3 regions of the Terrisporobacter glycolicus ATCC 14880 genome follow, and region 2 is predicted to be linked to each of the others. Evidence: riboswitches for the same ligand, from Rfam matches in the RefSeq annotation. Region 2 holds a riboswitch; each other region holds the start of a gene.
The links. Region 2 has a riboswitch for lysine ahead of TEGL_RS07265 (amino acid permease). Riboswitches for the same ligand answer to the same signal wherever they lie in the genome.

Region 1: another riboswitch for lysine. It lies ahead of TEGL_RS13000 (Na+/H+ antiporter NhaC family protein); the one in region 2 lies ahead of TEGL_RS07265 (amino acid permease).
Region 3: another riboswitch for lysine. It lies ahead of TEGL_RS09580 (aspartate kinase); the one in region 2 lies ahead of TEGL_RS07265 (amino acid permease).

The regions. Positions count from the first base shown of each region.
Region 1 covers NZ_CP117523.1:2,614,718-2,620,749, forward strand. Annotated here, with positions in the region: gene TEGL_RS12995 (tRNA threonylcarbamoyladenosine dehydratase) at 1-494, opposite strand, end outside; gene TEGL_RS13000 (Na+/H+ antiporter NhaC family protein) at 569-2,314, opposite strand; lysine riboswitch at 2,539-2,710, opposite strand; gene TEGL_RS13005 (DUF4362 domain-containing protein) at 2,803-3,399, opposite strand; gene TEGL_RS13010 (lipoate--protein ligase) at 3,589-4,575, shown strand; gene TEGL_RS13015 (TVP38/TMEM64 family protein) at 4,608-5,198, opposite strand; gene TEGL_RS13020 (mechanosensitive ion channel family protein) at 5,398-6,032, opposite strand, start outside.
Region 2 covers NZ_CP117523.1:1,480,710-1,486,741, reverse strand. Annotated here, with positions in the region: gene TEGL_RS07270 (LytR/AlgR family response regulator transcription factor) at 1-514, opposite strand, end outside; gene TEGL_RS07265 (amino acid permease) at 1,318-2,769, opposite strand; lysine riboswitch at 3,020-3,196, opposite strand; gene TEGL_RS07260 (lysozyme inhibitor LprI family protein) at 3,329-4,153, opposite strand; gene brnQ (branched-chain amino acid transport system II carrier protein) at 4,348-5,664, opposite strand; gene TEGL_RS07250 (hypothetical protein) at 5,896-6,032, opposite strand, start outside.
Region 3 covers NZ_CP117523.1:1,921,265-1,927,296, forward strand. Annotated here, with positions in the region: gene TEGL_RS09565 (hypothetical protein) at 115-678, shown strand; gene TEGL_RS09570 (hypothetical protein) at 796-2,478, shown strand; gene TEGL_RS09575 (hypothetical protein) at 2,609-3,214, shown strand; lysine riboswitch at 3,297-3,499, shown strand; gene TEGL_RS09580 (aspartate kinase) at 3,621-4,817, shown strand; gene lysA (diaminopimelate decarboxylase) at 4,832-6,032, shown strand, end outside.

The DNA of each region.
Region 1 (6,032 bases), 1.1 Mb from region 2:
AAATGCTCTATTCCTCTATCTCTAAGTTCTTTTCTCATAACTTTAGCCAATGGACAAGTATGAGTATTTGAAATATCATTAATTTCTATCTTTGTGGGATCTAACTTATTCCCCATACCCATGGAACTTATTATTGGTATGCTTTTATTTAAACATAGTTGAATTAATTGAAGTTTTGATGAAACCATATCTATAGCATCTACAACATAATCATAATTTTGACTAAATATTTTGTTACTACTTTCCTCATTAAAAACACAGTTTACTGCATTTATATTTAAGTCTTTATTTATATCTATTAATCTATCTTTTACTACTTGAACCTTATCTTTGTTTAAATTAGAATTTAATCCAGGTAATTGTCTATTAAAATCACTTTCTTCAACCTTTGCATAATCTACTATAGTTATATTTCCTATGCCAGCCCTTATTAAGGCCTCTACACAAAAACTACCAACTCCACCTACTCCTATGACAAGAACATGAGAATTTATTAATTAAATACTAAAAATCCCTTCAAATTATTGTATCTAACAATCTAAAGGGATTTTTTATATTTTATAATAAATTAAGCTATTAAATTTTCTTCCTTTTCATCTATATCTACACTTTTTCCAAGTATTTGTATTCCTATAAACATTGCTATAAATGCTAAAGGGATTATTAAATAAATTGGAAGTCCCATTCCTGCTGGTATATACCCAAATAATATGGCTATGCTTCCAACGAATAAAGCATATGGCATTTGTGTTCTAACATGGTCTATATGATTACATCCAGCTCCCATTGATGAAAGTATAGTTGTATCTGATATTGGGGAGCAGTGGTCTCCGAATATAGAACCTGTAAGCACTGCACTTATACAAACTATTATATAAGACATATCTGGACTTATAGAATGAGCTAGCGGAATAGTCAGTGGCATAAGTATACCCATAGTTCCATAAGATGTTCCTGTCGCAAATGAAATTATTCCACCTAGTACAAATATTATACTTGGTAATAAAAAAGCTGGTACAGAACCTGATAATAATTGTATTAAGTATCTAGCTGTTCCAAGTTCTTTTATTACTGACGAAAGTGACCATGCACATATTAGTATTACACAAGTTATAACTAAAGTTTTCATTCCATCTACCCATATATCTAATCCTTGTGATACAGTAAATATTTTCTTACATACACCCATTGCTATAGCAACTACACCTGCAAATGAAGCAGATTGGAATAGCGCTACAGATGCATCAGCATTAGAAAATGCTTCTCTTATTGCTACAAATGATAGTGGTGAGTTATTAAATATTTGGATTAAACTTACATCATTTCCACTCATTATTGTTGTATAACCACTGTAGTAAAATGCAAATAATGATCCAACTATTAGTATACCTATTGGTACTATAGCATTCCATATATTTAATTTAACTCCTTGAAGTGGTTCTAAATCACTATGTTCATTACTTATTTTTTCATCTATATCTTTATTAGAAACTAAATTTGTATTTCCTCTTCTAGCTCTTAACTCTGCTTCTCTCATTGGTCCAAACTCTTTTAATAGCACTGCCGTTATAACTATAAATCCAAGTATTAATATATTGTAAAATCTATATGGTAATGTACTTAAAAATACACTAAATGCATTTGTATTTACTCCTATAGCATTAAATCCATCGCCAATTAGTCCAACTTCTAAACCTATCCAAGTTGAAATTATTGCTATTCCTGCAACTGGCGCTGCTGTAGCATCTATTACAAAGGCAAGTCTTTCTCTTGAAATATTCATTTTATCTGTAACTGGTCTCATCATCGGACCTATTATTAATGAATTTGCATAGTCGTCAAAGAATACTAAAAGTCCTGCTACCCATGTTATAAGCTGAGCACTTCTTGCGCTTTTTGCTTTTTTAGCTAGTGATTCAGCTATTGCTTTTGCTCCGCCCATTTTAGCAACTAAGTTGATTACTCCACCTATTGCTAGAACTTGAAGTATAATTCCTGCGTTCCATGGATCGGCTAATGCTCCAACAGCTCTATCTACTAAATCTAAAAATGCATTAAATAGCGCAGAGAAAATATTTATACTATTTAAGTTTAATAAAAATCCACCTGACATAACTCCAATAACCAAAGATACTATAACATTCTTAGTTATAAAAGCCAAAATAATAGCTACAAGTGGTGGTAATAGTGTTAATAGTCCATACTTTTGTGCATTTATTACAGCCATATCTTGTTCAGCTGCAAAACTCGTTACGCTTGATATTAAAATCAGTATAGTTGTCATTAATAATAATCTTACATTTCTTTTTTTCATTTTATTTCCCCCTATGTGATAGTTGTGAATATTTCAGGGTTTTGTCATTTTTAATAAAATTTGCTTTGCTCATGTTAATAATGGTTTATAACATAAATCCATTATTCCATTAAGTAGTTGAAAATTAATATTTTTTAATAAAAAATATTAATTTCTTTGTAATAAAAAAACCTTGATGGCTTCATCAAGGTTAAAATTACATACTAAAAATATTCTTAGTTCTTCTCAATGATAGCTCAACACTAAAATTAGTGACAGTTGTATACATATTTTATATACACCCAGCTATATAACCTTAAAGCCTCAGTTATACGCTTCGGCAATATTTCCTTTTTTAATAAATCATCGTGCTACCTCATTATTAATACTTATAAATATTGCACCTCTACCTATATATTCACTTGTTTTTTACAGTATATAATATATGCTTTACAAATACAATACATTTTGTTCAAATTGTCAAAATTATATTTTTTTACTGTAATCATCTATGAATTCATATAATAAAATACAAAGCCATAAGGTATCCAATCTGATATATTTGAACTTAGTAAAGAGTAATTAAGCTCATCTAAAGTTATTTTATTATCATCTAATAAGTATACATAAGTTTTCTTATTTTCTTGAAATAATTTTAAATATTTAAAACTGTATTCAAAATAATCTTCCTCTTTATCATCTCTATACTGATCTCTAGAGTCATCTTCAATCATAAAGAATTTATTGTCTTTGCAGGATAAGTAAGTCAGTATTGGGTCCTCTTGTTCAGTATATTGAACTATTAACACACTATCTTCTTTTTTCTTTTTACTATTATTATAAAAATTATTCCATATTTTCTTATTTGCTACTATTTGTTCATCTTCTATAACTACAATATTATTTTTTTTTGCTTTTTCAGCTGTTAAATTCTTGGATTCTCCATAAGATTTTAATATTTCTTTTACTTTTTGTGAATCTTTTGCTGAATATATTTTAAGTTTTTCCTCACTAAAAGTATCTATAGCCTTTTTAGTATCAGCATTTTCACATCCTAATAAACTACAAAAAGTTATAAAAATAATAATATAAATTATCTTTTTCATCTTATTCCCCCCTATATACTGATTATTACTATCTTCTTTTTTTTTTTAACAATTCCTTCAATTTTCATTCTCTATGATTATGAAAATTGCGACAAATTCTTTAATTATTAATATTTATTAAAGGAAATTCTCATATTTTGTTGAATATTAGTAAAATATCTGATTACAAAATTTATGGAGGAATAGACTATGCTGTTAATCAATAATACTAGTACAAATGCTTACTTTAACTTGGCTATGGAAGAATATTTTTTAAAAAATACTACTGAAGATATATTTATGCTCTGGAGAAATGAAAGCGCTATAATTGTAGGCAAAAATCAGAATACATTATCTGAAATTAATTATGAGTATGTAAAAGAAAATAAAATAAAAATCGTAAGACGACAATCTGGTGGTGGTGCTGTTTTTCATGATTTAGGTAATATAAACTTTACATTTATTTCATGTAATGATAATACCTTTAGTGATTTTAAGCGATTTACTATGCCAATAATAGATGCTTTAGAAACTTTAAATATACATGCTGAATTTTCAGGAAGAAATGATTTACTCATTGATAATCAAAAGTTTTCAGGCAATGCCCAGTATAATTATAAAAATAAGGTAATGCATCATGGTACACTATTATTCTCATCTGAAATAAATGATTTATCTAGTGCGTTAAAAGTAAAACCATCTAAGTTTAAAGGAAAGAGTGTAAAATCTGTTAAATCCCGTGTTACAAATATTAGTAATCATTTAGACAAAAATATGACTGTTTTAGAGTTTAAAAATTACTTAATGAACTTTATAAATAGCCAGGATGAAAATAATCGTCTCTACGAATTAAGTGCACAAGATATAAATGAAATTAACAAATTAGCAGAAGAAAAATATAATACTTGGAAATGGAATTTTGGTCATTCACCTAAGTATGCTCTTAATAATGAAATTAAGTACCCTGGTGGTAATATAGAATTTAGTTTAAATGTTAAAAAAGGACTAATTAATGAGATAAAATTCTTCGGAGATTTCTTTGGTAAAAAGGATGTTTCTTATATAGAAGATATATTAAAAAATATAAATCATAATGAAAATAGTATTAAAGCTATCTTAAATAATATTGATATAAATGATTATTTTTTAAATTGCAATATAGATATATTAGTTGATGGAATAATGGGTGCAAAGTAAATTTAAAATTAAAATGAAGAATAGACCTTTGCCTATTCTTCATGCATTCTTTTCTTTTCAAAATTATCTAAATCCTTATTTAGTTTATTTCCTATTTTCCAAGCAAAAAATGTTATTAAAATTAAAGTTAATACTTTCAAAGGATTTGTTATAAAACCAATTATGTCTTTTCCTATATAACTAACTATAAAAAACATAACTAATTTTCCTGCTACTACTGCAGATACAAAGTCTGTAGTGTGTCTTTTGGCTAATCCTTGAGATATTGTAACCACACAAGCTGGTAAAAATGGACAAGCATAAGCAAAAAATAATAGCATAAACCCTTTTTCTTCTACCCAATCAATTGCTTTTTCTACTTTTTCATTTTTTAATAATTTAACAAATTTTTTATTGCTAATTTTCTTAACTATTAAAAATAGACATATAGTTCCAGCTGTAGAACCTATCCACGATATTATTAACCCTTGATACATACCAAATAAGGCCGCGTTAGCAGTAACAATTGCAACTAGCGGCAGTATAGGCAGAAAACTTTCTATAAATACACTTGTTAATCCAACAACAATAGACAATAACCAATAATCATTTACTATATTATATATGTTTTGAATATATTCCATAAATATCTCCTTTTTATCATTTTAAAATCATTATAAATAATTATACCATAATAAATTTTTTTAAATCTATTGTGAATAAATTTTCATTTTTTCTTAACAATTTGCACCTTTATACACTATTTTCTTAATTTTTTCTTACTATTTTGTTATTTATTCTTTTTAAATTCATACAAAAAAGATTGCTAAAAAGCAATCTTTTTTATTTTAATATTTGTTTTACATGTAAATCCATTTGAGGATATGGTATTGAAATCTTTTCCTCATCAAATCTAATTTTAACTTGTTCTAATAAATCATAGTATACAGTCCAGTAATCAGGTGTTTTTACCCAAACTCTTACAGCAAATTTTAAAGAACTAGGTCCTTGTTCAAATAATCCAACAAATGGCTCTGGATAATCAAGAATTAGTTTATTTTTAGCTACTATTTCTTTTAAAACACTTCTAACTTTTAAAATATCACATTCATATCCTGCTGAAAATGTTAAATCAACTCTTCTAGTTTCTTTTGTAGAATAATTTATTAAACTTCCATTTGATAAAGTTCCATTTGGTATTAATACAACTTTATTATCTACTGTAGTTAAAGTAGTATAAAATACGCCAATTTGTTCAACTGCTCCTTCAAATTGAGCCGCTTGAATATAATCTCCAACTTTAAATGGTCTAAGAAGTAAAATTATAAATCCTCCAGCAAAGTTTGATAAACTACCTTGAAGTGCAAGACCTATAGCAACCCCAGCCGAAGCAACTATAGCTGCTAGTCCTGATAACTTTAGTTCCCAGTATGCACCTGCAATTACAAGCACTAATAAGCCTTTTAAAGATATACTTA
Region 2 (6,032 bases):
CTTCTTCCCTTTCTCCATAAATATTATGTAATATAGCTTTTTTATTTAAACTTTCCATATAAAGAATCCTATCTAAATTAACAACCTTATTTTGATTTTTACTAGAAATAATTATATTCTTATTGCAATTTTTATCAACTTGAGCAGCAGCCTTTAAAAATATATCTTCAAACCTGTTATTACTATCATCTTTTAGAATATAGTTTAATGGTTCTACTTCAAATGAATCTAGTGCAAACTCTTTACTTGAAGTTAAAAATATTATTATTCCACTATATCCACGATTTCTTAAAATCTTTGCTGTATCAATTCCATTAATACTTTTCATTATTATATCTATAATTATTATATTGAATCTATTTGGGTCTTCTTCTATATCAAAAATTAAACTTTCACCATTCCTAAAGGTTTCAATCTTAAATGCATAATTATGCTTATATGAAATTTCATTTATCTTATGTGAATAACAATCTAAAACATCTATTTCATCATCACATAAACAAATATTTAACATTTGCAACACTCCTAAATGTAAATTTATTATAATTTAGCAATCCAAAATAAATATTGAATTTCTTATTTATAATATCAAATTTATTTAATTAGTACATGAATTTTTTTATTATTTCAATATTTGACATGGAAAAAGGCTGTATATATACAGCCTTTAAAGTAAGGAAAAGTAGTAATTACTGATCCATATTATCACTTTTTCAATTTTTAATTGGATTTTATCATTCACTATTGTATGTATTAGGTATATTATTCTTTTCCAACAAATATATCAATACTATGATTTTTTTTATATAAATAAAAGTTTTATTTTATTAATTAATTGTAAATTGTAAATTATACTATGTAGAAAATTATTCATCCTTGGTGGTAGAATTTTTAGTTGTGTTTTGGAAGAAAAAATAAGTATAAAAAAACACTTATTTTTTCTTGCTGAGCCGCTGCAATTACTCCAAGTTTCAATCCTTGTTTTAATGGAATTCATTCTTATAGTAGTACGACCTCAAGTAATTGAAATAACTAGCTTTCAATTATCCAAGTCTTGCAATATGACTTTTTATAATAATTTTATAATAACAAAACTTAAATACTAATTTCTTTTTTAAAAATCACTCTATTGTTAATTATATACTTCTTAAAGTATAAATCAACAATAATTCACATAATAAAATTTCTTATTTTTAATTTTATAAGCATATTTTTAACTTTCTCTTCTATCTTTAAAGTAAAGCAAAAGAAAGCATGTACTTTCCAATAAGAAAATACACGCTTTCAATTATATCTGCTTACTTTTCATCAAACATCTTACATAGCCTTTTTCTTATCTTCCAATCTACCTTCATTGGATTTATTATAAGACTTTTGCGATATAAATCTTATGGCAAGTCCCATACTTATAAGAATTACTGGTCCACCATAGGTTTTTACTATTAGTAAAATAGCTTCTGTTCCACTAGATCCAACGACATAGTCAAGACCTGCTCCCAAGAACCCTGTACAAGATAGTACTAAAGCTATTCCTGACATAGTGTAGGCAAGTACATCTGATTTAAAGAATTTAAAATCAATGTTTTTATTATTTTTTCTAAATGACATATATGCACACATAAGGATTATATATGGTATAACAACTGTTAAAGCTGATAAGTCTGTTAACAATTTAAAGAATGCATCTATAGACTTTAGTCCAAATAGTGGTATGGCTATTAATACTATTAATATTGCACATTGGGTCCATAGTGCGTTTACTAATGTTCCATCTTCTCTTTTCTTAACTAAGAATTCTGGGAATGTTCCCTTTGGAACTTCTCCAAACATAGCTCTTATTGGAGACTCCATCCATATTATATAAGCTGCTATTGATGTTACTAAGAATATCGCCGCATATATTTGAACTACTATTTTTCCATTTATTCCAAAGTTGTTTGCTACTATACTATAAACCACATACCCTGCATCTTTTATACCAGCACTTTCCAAAACTTCTGGTGATGCTATTAATTGTACAGCCACAGAACCAAGTATATATGATAATGCTATAAGTATAGTTGCTATAACCATTGCTTTTGGAAATGTCTTTTTAGGATTTTCTGTTTGTTTTATATATGTCCCTGCAACTTCTGAACCTGATACTGCAAATAGCAACCAAGAAAAAGTTGAGAAATAACTTACATTAAATTTTGGAACAACTGTTTCCACACTAAACTCAGTTGCAGAAGGTGTTCCGTTAAAATATCCAACTACAGTCATTACTATAAATATTATTGTTGCTGCTAGAGTAAATTTCCCTCCAAAATCAGCCAGCTTAGAGAATTTACTTACACCTATTGTTGCTATATATGTCATAGCTATACATATAAATATTGATAGTATTGGCAACAAATAAGCATTGGAATCAGTAAATACGTTTCTTCCAAGTAAAGCCCATGATGCTGCTACAGGTATTCTGGAAAAGACCATTTGTAGATAGAAAAGTATACCTATAAAATAAGACCATGTACTTATGAATGCCCATTTTTCACCTATTGCTTGTTCTACCCAAGTATAAATTCCACCGTCTTTGTCTTTGTTAAAAGATGCCATTTCAGCTATAACTCCACACAGTGGTAAAAAGTATAGTACTGATACTATCACCCATGAAGGTATAGCAGTTGCCCCTAAATATACTGCGTTACTTGCGATGTTAGTAAAATTAAAAGTAGGAACAAATATAAGCATTACTAATGCCCATAATTTTATTTTTTTATTTTCTCCCATGATGTCTCTCCTCTACAATAGATATTTCCCATATAAAAAATTTGCTTGGCTCGAATGACGTGTTAGTGAATTATGTTGCTACCACTTTGTCAACAACCTTACTCGCGTCAATAAGTTGGTTATTGTAATTTATCTATAAATCAGAAAAACATAACTTACAATAAAAAAAGCCTTGAGCTTAACACTCAAGGCTACGTAAATACAAAAATACACTAAAATGGATACAGTATATTTAAGTATATATTATCCCTTAAATGATAGCTCACCACAAAATAATTTGTGACAGTGATACAGATATTCTCTGCATCCCCAGCTGTACAACTTTTTAGCTTCAATTATACAACTTCGGCGATACTTCCTTTCCTAGTAAATTTTTATGCTTTTACTAATTACTAGTACTATTAATTACCGCTCCTCTATCTTTTTTATACTTAGTTTAAATTTATGTATTAATTATACGCCATTTAATGAATTTTGTAAATGTTTTTCACTAAATTTAATTAAATTTCAAAGCAATTTTTTAAATTAACCATGAAAACTAAAGTACCAATATTTGTTATTATCTATAATACCTTTCATTGAACTTCTCACATCTATCAATGGTAATTGTGGCAAGACTTTGGTACATAAAAAGTTTATCCTTTCTAAGCCCCTTTTCTTTTGCCATTTTTTCCTCAACCCATTGAACTTGCTCTTTTTTCAACTTATTAAATAAACTTTTATCCAAATTTGTTTTTAAATCTTTATATAAATTATTTAACATTTCATCACTTAACTCATAAACTGCTTTTGCACTTTCAACGTCCTTCATATCATAAGATCTTAGAGTCTTTATTAATGCTGCTTGATATCTAAATATACCATCTCTTTTAACTGCTAAATCTTTAGCTTCTTTAGCTTTATTTTTATAATCATTTTTAATATTTTTAGCTGTTTTGCTTTCCTCTTTAGCCTTATCTTTTACTGTCTTTTTCTTTTCTTTTTTTGCTTCTTTTTCTTCTTTTTCTTCTTGGTCAGGATTATTCTTTAAGTTTACACACTTTTTCTTTAAATCCGTTGCAGCCTTTTTTATTATGTCACTTTCACTATTTATTGTTTCTATTGATGCACAAAGCTGTATTGCCACATCGTAGTGTTTCTTTTCCTTAGAATCAATTGCTTCTATTAAATTATTTGTTTGCTTATAAAGTGCATTTGCTTCTTCTTCATTATTATTTTCCTCTTTTGCTAAACCAAATAAGTTCTTTGCTTTATCGTATTCTTCATTTGTGGCTGCTCTTTTCCCATCTTCTAAATATTTATCATAAGATGATGTATCCTCTTTTTTGCTACATCCTACAACAAATAAACATAATATAGTTAATAGCATTATTACTTTTTTCATTTACTCAATCCCTTCTTGCTTTACAAATATTTCTATTTTATATATTAATTATATTAAATATTTTGTTGAATATCTATATATTTTATAGAATTAATATATAGTTAGTCATAATAAAATCTTTAAGTGCAAATAAAAAAGCCTAAGAGAAAATTAAATCCCTCAGACTTTTTTATTATTGTATAGTATTTAAATGTTTATAAGGCGTCATCAATTCTGTCATATCCCTTATCATCCTTATGGTTTGGTATAATGCTTCCTATAATACCTCCAATGATTGCTGGAATAATCCAGTTAAATCCTAAAGTACTAAGTGGTAATTTATTTATAAATGCAATTTCGAAGCCCATGTTATTTGCAACTGTAAGAATACTTACAAGTAGTGCCACATATGTTGCTCCTTTAAATGCATTGTCATTTTTAATTTTGTGACCAAATAAAGTCATTATTACTAAAACTATTGTTGCAGGGTAAATAACTGATAATATTGGTGCAGAAAATTGTATTATAGTACTTACACCAAAGTTAGATACTACTGCGCTAAATATACATACAACAATAACTATAGTTTCATATTTTAAAGCACCTTTAGTTATTTTAGTAAAGTATTGTGCTGTTGCTGATACAAGTCCTATAGCTGTCGTCAAACATGCTAGTCCAACTATTATTGCTAAGACTACTTTTCCTGGTTTTCCTAATAATTGCTCTGTTATGCCAACTATTAGTGAAGTTTGGTTTATATCTTTTGGGCTAACTCCAGCAAATTGATGAGCCACAGTTGAACCTAAATATGTTAAACCTCCATATACTATAACTAAGGCTACTGCAGCTACAAGTCCAGCTTGTAAAGTTAATTTTATCTTTTGTGATTCTTCTGTATATCCCTTTTGAGTAAGAGAAATAATTACAACTGCAGATAGTGCTATTGCTCCTAATGGGTCCATTGTTTGGTATCCTTGAGATATACCTTCAGAGAATATATTGCTTATTACTGGTGCTTCATTTAAATCACCAAGTGGTGATACTACACCCATTATTATTAAAAATATTAATGCTATTAACAAAGCTGGCGTTAAGTATTGTCCTATAATGTCTACTACTTTAGATGGTTTTATTGTAAGAACAAGTGTTAAACCAAAGAATAAAACTGAGAATAAAATTGGGCTGAATCCACCAAAAATTGGTTGTATTCCCATTTCAAATGTTGTTGCACCTGTTCTAGGTATTGCTAAAAGTGGTCCTAGGCAAATCATTATTGCTGTTGCCAGAATAAATGATAACCTTTTCCCAGTTCTTCCTAGTACAGTGTTTATATCTCCTTGGCACTTGGCTGCTGCCATTATTGCAAGTAATGCTAAGCCAACGTCTGCAATAATAAAACCTGTAAAACCAGTCATCCATCCACTACCACTTACTACACCAAGGTATGGTGGAAAGATTAGATTTCCTGCTCCAAAAAACATTGCGAATAGTGCAAATCCAACTACAATGATGTCCTTCTGCTGCCTTTTCATGTTAAAGCCCCCTTAAAAAATTCATTTATGTTTATTTATCAATTAAAAAAAATTATACATTTCTAAGTTCTTAACGTCTATAATTTCTCAATTATTTAACATATATTTATCATTTGGAGTGATTTTTAACATTAATTTAACCATTATTTTAAAAAACATAATAACATTTCCTACCAATGAAGGGTGCATTTATTTTAAAAGCGCCCCTCAAAATCTTAATATTACTAATTTCTACATACCAACGACTATTTTTGTAGAAATTTCATCTAAATTTTTGTTTACAACGTTGTGTAAGTACATTTCTCCACCAAGTTTTTCATTAAGTTCTATCATTTCTTTGCATCTTTCGTGCACATCATGTAAACTAC
Region 3 (6,032 bases), 440 kb from region 2:
TGTATAAAAGTACATATATTTTGTCCATTATTAATAATAATAAAGCTAAATATGAATTGAATGAATTTGAATATTATGATAAAATCAGAAGGTAAGAAAATTGGGGGTGCAGAAATGAGAAAAATTTATATAGTAACAACTTATACGGGAACTCTCTTATCTTATTTAATAAGAAAAGTTAGTAAAAGTCCCTATGCTCATATTTCTTTATCTTTAAATGAAGATTTATCACCCATGTATTCATTTGGGAGATTAAATCCTAAAACACCTATATTTGCAGGTTTTGTAGAAGAAAATATAAATGAAGGCTTATATGAAATAAAGCAAAATGCGCTATGCCGAGTATATTCATTAAATGTTGATTATTATAGTTATGAAAAATTAGTAAAAAATATAATGAAAGTAAACAGCAATAGAAATAGATATAATTATGATGTTAAAGCTTTAGTATATTTATCATTTAATAAATCAAGAGAAAAAGAATATAGATATGTATGTTCACACTTTGTGGCAGATATGCTTTATAAAAGTGGTATTAATATATTTGATAAGTCGCCATCACTAGTGAAGCCGGAGGACTTTTATAATAACCAAAATCTTAATTTAGAATACGAAGGATTATTATGTAATTATAATATTAAAAATGAAAGAAATATGCTAAGTCATATGACTTGTTAAAAATTACCATATATTACTATGGTAATTTTTTATTTTCTATTATATATTATTTATTAATCTAAACATGTAAAAAAAAGGTTATAATAGTAATAAGAGGTATAATGGAAAGGAGAAAAAATGAAAAAAATATTTAAAACTTATGGGATAGCTTTATTAATAGTAGCTATTTATGCATTTGTAAAACTACCAGTACTGAGGTTTGATTTCACATCAGGATTTACAATGCTAATTTTATTCTTTGTTTTAGCTGGTGTTCTTGACATGATGCTTGATAGAGGAGAAAGAACATCTAAAAGTGCAAAAAATAACTTTTTAATAGCAGGTGTTTTGTTAGTTGTAATTATTATTATTCCATTCTTTGTAACATCTCCTATATTTAGAGCTAGTTCTTATAAAGACTTACTTGGAAAAGTAGAGGAAAGTGTTTTTACAGAAGATGTGAGTCCAGTAAGTGTGGATAAAATTAGAATTGTAGACAAAGATATGGCAATAAAATTAGGAGAAAAAAAACTTGGGGAAATACCAGCAATAGGAAGTATATCTAAAGTTGGTGACTACTCAATACAAAGTGTTAAAGGGGAATTATATTGGATTGCACCTCTCGTGCATAGAGATATTATAAAATGGATAACTAATTTAGAGGGTACTAATGGTTATATTATGGTATCAGCAAGTGATCCGCAAGACGTGAGATTAGTTCAAAACCTTGATGGGAAACAACTTAAAATAGTATATCAAGAAGAAGCATATTTCTTACAAGATTTACATAGACATGTTTATCTAAATGGTGGTATGAAATATGGTATGACTGATTTTAATTTTGAAATTGATGACAATGGAAAGCCTTATTGGGTTGTAACTTTATATGAACATGCTGTTGGATATGGAGGATCAAATGCAGTAGGAACAGCTATTGTGGATGCTCAAAGTGGAGATGTTAAAATATACTCAATTAAAGATACACCGAAGTGGGTAGATAGAATACAACCAGAAAGCTTTATAGTGGACCAAATAAATAATTGGGGACTATATGTAAACGGATTTTTAAATTCAGTAATATCTGAAGAAGGTGTATTACTACCATCAGAGGGAACTTCCTTAGTATATGGAAAAGATGGAAAATCATATTGGTATACAGGAATTACTTCGGCAGGAGCAGATGAATCAACAGTAGGATTTATGTTAGTTGATTCTAGAACAAAGGAATCAAAATTGTATATGCAAACTGGAGCAACAGAAACTGCAGCTATGACAACTGCAGAAGGAAAAGTACAAGAAAAAAATTATAAAGCAACTTTCCCAGTTATGTATAATATTCTTGGAAAGCCAACATATGTGCTAGGCTTAAAAGATAAGGCTGATCTTGTAAAAATGGTAGCATTTGTATCTGTTGAAGATTATAGCATAATAGGAATGGGAGATACAAAAGAAGATGCCTATAAAAATTATAAAGAAGCATTAGAATCTAAAGGGAACGATATTGATTTTAACACAAGTGAAAACTTACAAAAAGTAGAAGGAACTGTATCTAGAATAAACCAAGATGTAAAAAGTGGAAACACAACATATTATATTACATTAAAAAATAATAAAGAATTAATATTTACAGGGACATCAAAAATATCTTCAGAGCTACCTTTAACAATGGTAGGAGATAAGGTAAGTATATCTTATGATAAAACAGATTCAAATATAATAAGCATTGCAGAGTTTGATAATATTAATATTGGAAAAACAGAAAAAACTGCAAATAAAGAAGAAAATAGTGAAAAAATTGATAATAAAGAAAAAACTGAGTAATATAAAATAGAATATATTAACAAAAAAAGGAAGAAAATTTTAATCTTCCTTTTTTTATTTGTAAATTTTATTAAGTGATTTTAATATAATATAGTACAACTTGGTAAAAACAGCTTCAAGGAGATTGACTATGGTGGGATTAGAAAAAGATATTTTGTATTTAGTAAGTAGAGTAAGATGCGTCACAGAAAATCAAGTGGGAAAAGTATTTAATAGTAAAAAAAGAAATGGCAAAAAACCCCTAAAGAGGACATTGAGAAAAATGTGTAATGATTATACTTTGAGAAAGTTTCCATGTAATGTTAACTATACAAATTTTAAAGATAATTCAGGAGTTTATTATCTAAATGGAAGTAATATTGAAAAGGGAAAGAGTTTAACAAAAATGTTACTAGGTTCTGAAATTGCAATTAGATTAAATAGTGCAGGATATGAAACTGTTAGATTTTATAGAAATGCAAAAGTAGGAGATGAAACTTATGATATATTTATAGAATATATAAATCCCTATGGAGAAAGACTACAAGTATTAATAGACATTGAACTGGATGAAAGCTTTAGATGTTCAAAGTATAGCAATATTTCTAATGATATTGATAACTCGACCATACCATTTTTTATGGTACCAAAGGTTATTGTTATATCTTCTAGAGAACAAAAGCATAATAAGTGTAATATTAATGAACATATATATTTCTTAGATACATCTTTGAATAGATTATTTAATTATTTGTAAAATAAATAAATAGTTTTATGATTTTTATTGCATCTTAAAGTATGTTATGCTATTAATATATTATTAATAAAAAAAGATAAGAACCTAAGGTAGAGGCGCTGTACTTAATAGTACTAACATATAGCTGGCAAGCAATTATATGTTAGGAAAGGAATTACAGCCGAAGGTAGCTTATAGGCATATAAGCTATCTGGACTTATGCAAAACATGTATAAGGCTGTCACTTTTATTCGTAAGAGCAATGTAGCAACAGATCTGTTTTTAAGGTCGTTGGCGACATGAGCGAAGCGAATTTTTTCTAAGTGTTGAGCTACAAGGTTTACTATGGCTAATTTTAACGTCCAAAGTATACCTTTGGGCGTTTTATTTTTTTTTATGCAATTTCATAATTTAAGGGGTGGTAATAGTGAGCAAAGTAGTTGTTCAAAAGTATGGTGGAAGTTCTGTATCTAGTACTGAAAAAATTAAGCTTATTGCAAGTAAATTAATAGAAAGAAAAAAGAAAAATGCTAAGATTGTTGTTGTAGTTTCAGCTATGGGAGATACAACTGACGATTTTATAAGTTTAGCAAAAGACATAACTAAATCTCCAGACAAAAGGGAACTGGATGTGTTAATGTCTACTGGTGAAATGATATCTGCATCTTTATTATCAATGAGTTTAAACTCTTTAGGATGTGAAGCAGTGAGTTATAATGCTTATCAATTAAATATTAAAACTAGTGGACTTCATGGAAAATCATTAATAGATGATATCGATGTTAGTAAAATAAATGAAAGTTTAGATGGTGGGAAGATTGTAATAGTAACAGGATTTCAAGGTTTAAATGATGAAGGAGATATAACTACTTTAGGAAGGGGAGGCTCAGATACTTCAGCTGTGGCTTTGGCTGTAAAATTAGAAGGAATTTGTGAAATATATACTGATGTTGATGGTATCTATTTTACAGATCCAAGAAAATTTAGTGAAGCTAAAAAAATAAAAGAAATCGAATATGAAGAAATGTTGGAATTGGCAAGTTTAGGGGCCCAAGTAATGCATTCGAGAAGTGTGGAGTTGGCACAAAAATATAATGTGGAGTTATATGTAGGATTATCTTGTAGTGATATTAAAGGAACATACATAAGGGGGAATAAAGAAATGAAATTAGAGGATAAAGTTATTACAGGTCTTGCAACTTGTGATGAAGATGCAGCCATAACAATAGTAGATATAAATATGGAAGATGTATCTAAATTATTTGAAAAAATAGCTGTAGATGGAGTTAGTATTGATATGATAAGTCAGACAGCGCCATTTAATGGGAAAGTAAATGTGTCATTCACTATACCAAAGGATGATTTAATGGAATGTGAACAAATAGTTGGTTGCTTTGTACCAAGGGATAGTATTGTTATAGATGAACAAATAACAAAGTTTTCTTTAGTAGGTCTTGGCATGAAAAATACTAGTGGTGTTGCTTCGAAGGTGTTTAAAATATTTAGTGATAATAACATAGCTGTAAAATTAATTACGACATCTGAAATAAGAATTACATGTGCAATAAACTCTTCTTCGAAAGAAGTGGCAATAAGAGAAATAGCAAAAGAATTTAATTTATAAAATAGGAGGATAATATGAAACTTCATGGCACAATGGAAATAAAAGATAGTAATTTATACATAGGTGGGGTAAGTGCACTAGATTTAGCAAAAAAATACGAGACACCTCTTTATGTATTTGATGAGGAATTAATTAGAAATAATTGCAAAGAATATAATAAATATTTTAAGGTTAAAGAAAATAATAATAAAATTGCATATGCAGGGAAAGCTTTTTTACCTAAATATATGTGCAATCTAATAGATGAAGAAGGATTATATTTAGATGTTGTTTCTGGCGGAGAATTATTTACAGCTTATAAATCTAATTTTCCTATGGAGAAAATATTATTTCATGGAAATAACAAAACAATAGATGAGATTAGAATGGGTGTTGAGTTAGGTGTAGGAGTGTTTGTAGTAGATAATTTCTATGAATTAGATATATTAGAAAAGCTTTGTAAAGAAAAAAATATGATACAAGACATATTTTATAGAGTAACTCCTGGTATCGATGCGCATACTCACAAATATATTAGAACAGGTCAAATAGACTCTAAATTTGGTTTTGCATTGACAAATGGTGATTTTTATATGGCAGTAGAAAGATTAAAAGAATATAAAAATGTAAAATTAATTGGTATTCATGCTCATATTGGTTCGCAAATATTTGAGGTAGAACCTTATGAAGAAGAAGTTGATGTTATGTTTAACTTGGTAAAAAAATTAAAATATGAATATGATATAGAAATAAAAGAGATAGACTTTGGTGGTGGTATAGGTGTTTACTATACTAAGGAAGATAAGCCTAGAAGTATTAAAGAATTTTGCGAGAAAATTATAAATAAATGCAATGAAAAATGCAAAGAATTAAATATGAAGATGCCTACTCTTATATTAGAACCAGGTAGATCTTTAGTTGCAAATGCTGGAAGTACTTTATATTCTATTGGATCAATTAAAAATATTAAGGATGTAAGAACTTATGTAAGTGTAGATGGTGGGATGACTGATAATATAAGACCTTCTTTATACCAAGCAGGGTATGAATGTGCTATTGTAAATAAAATGAATAATGAAAAATCTGAACATAAGGTAACTATTGCTGGAAAATGTTGTGAAAGTGGAGATATTTTAATATCAAATACTAGTATATTAAATATCGAAAGTGAAGATGTATTAATAACAACGTCTACAGGAGCTTACGGATACTCTATGGCATCAAACTATAATAAAA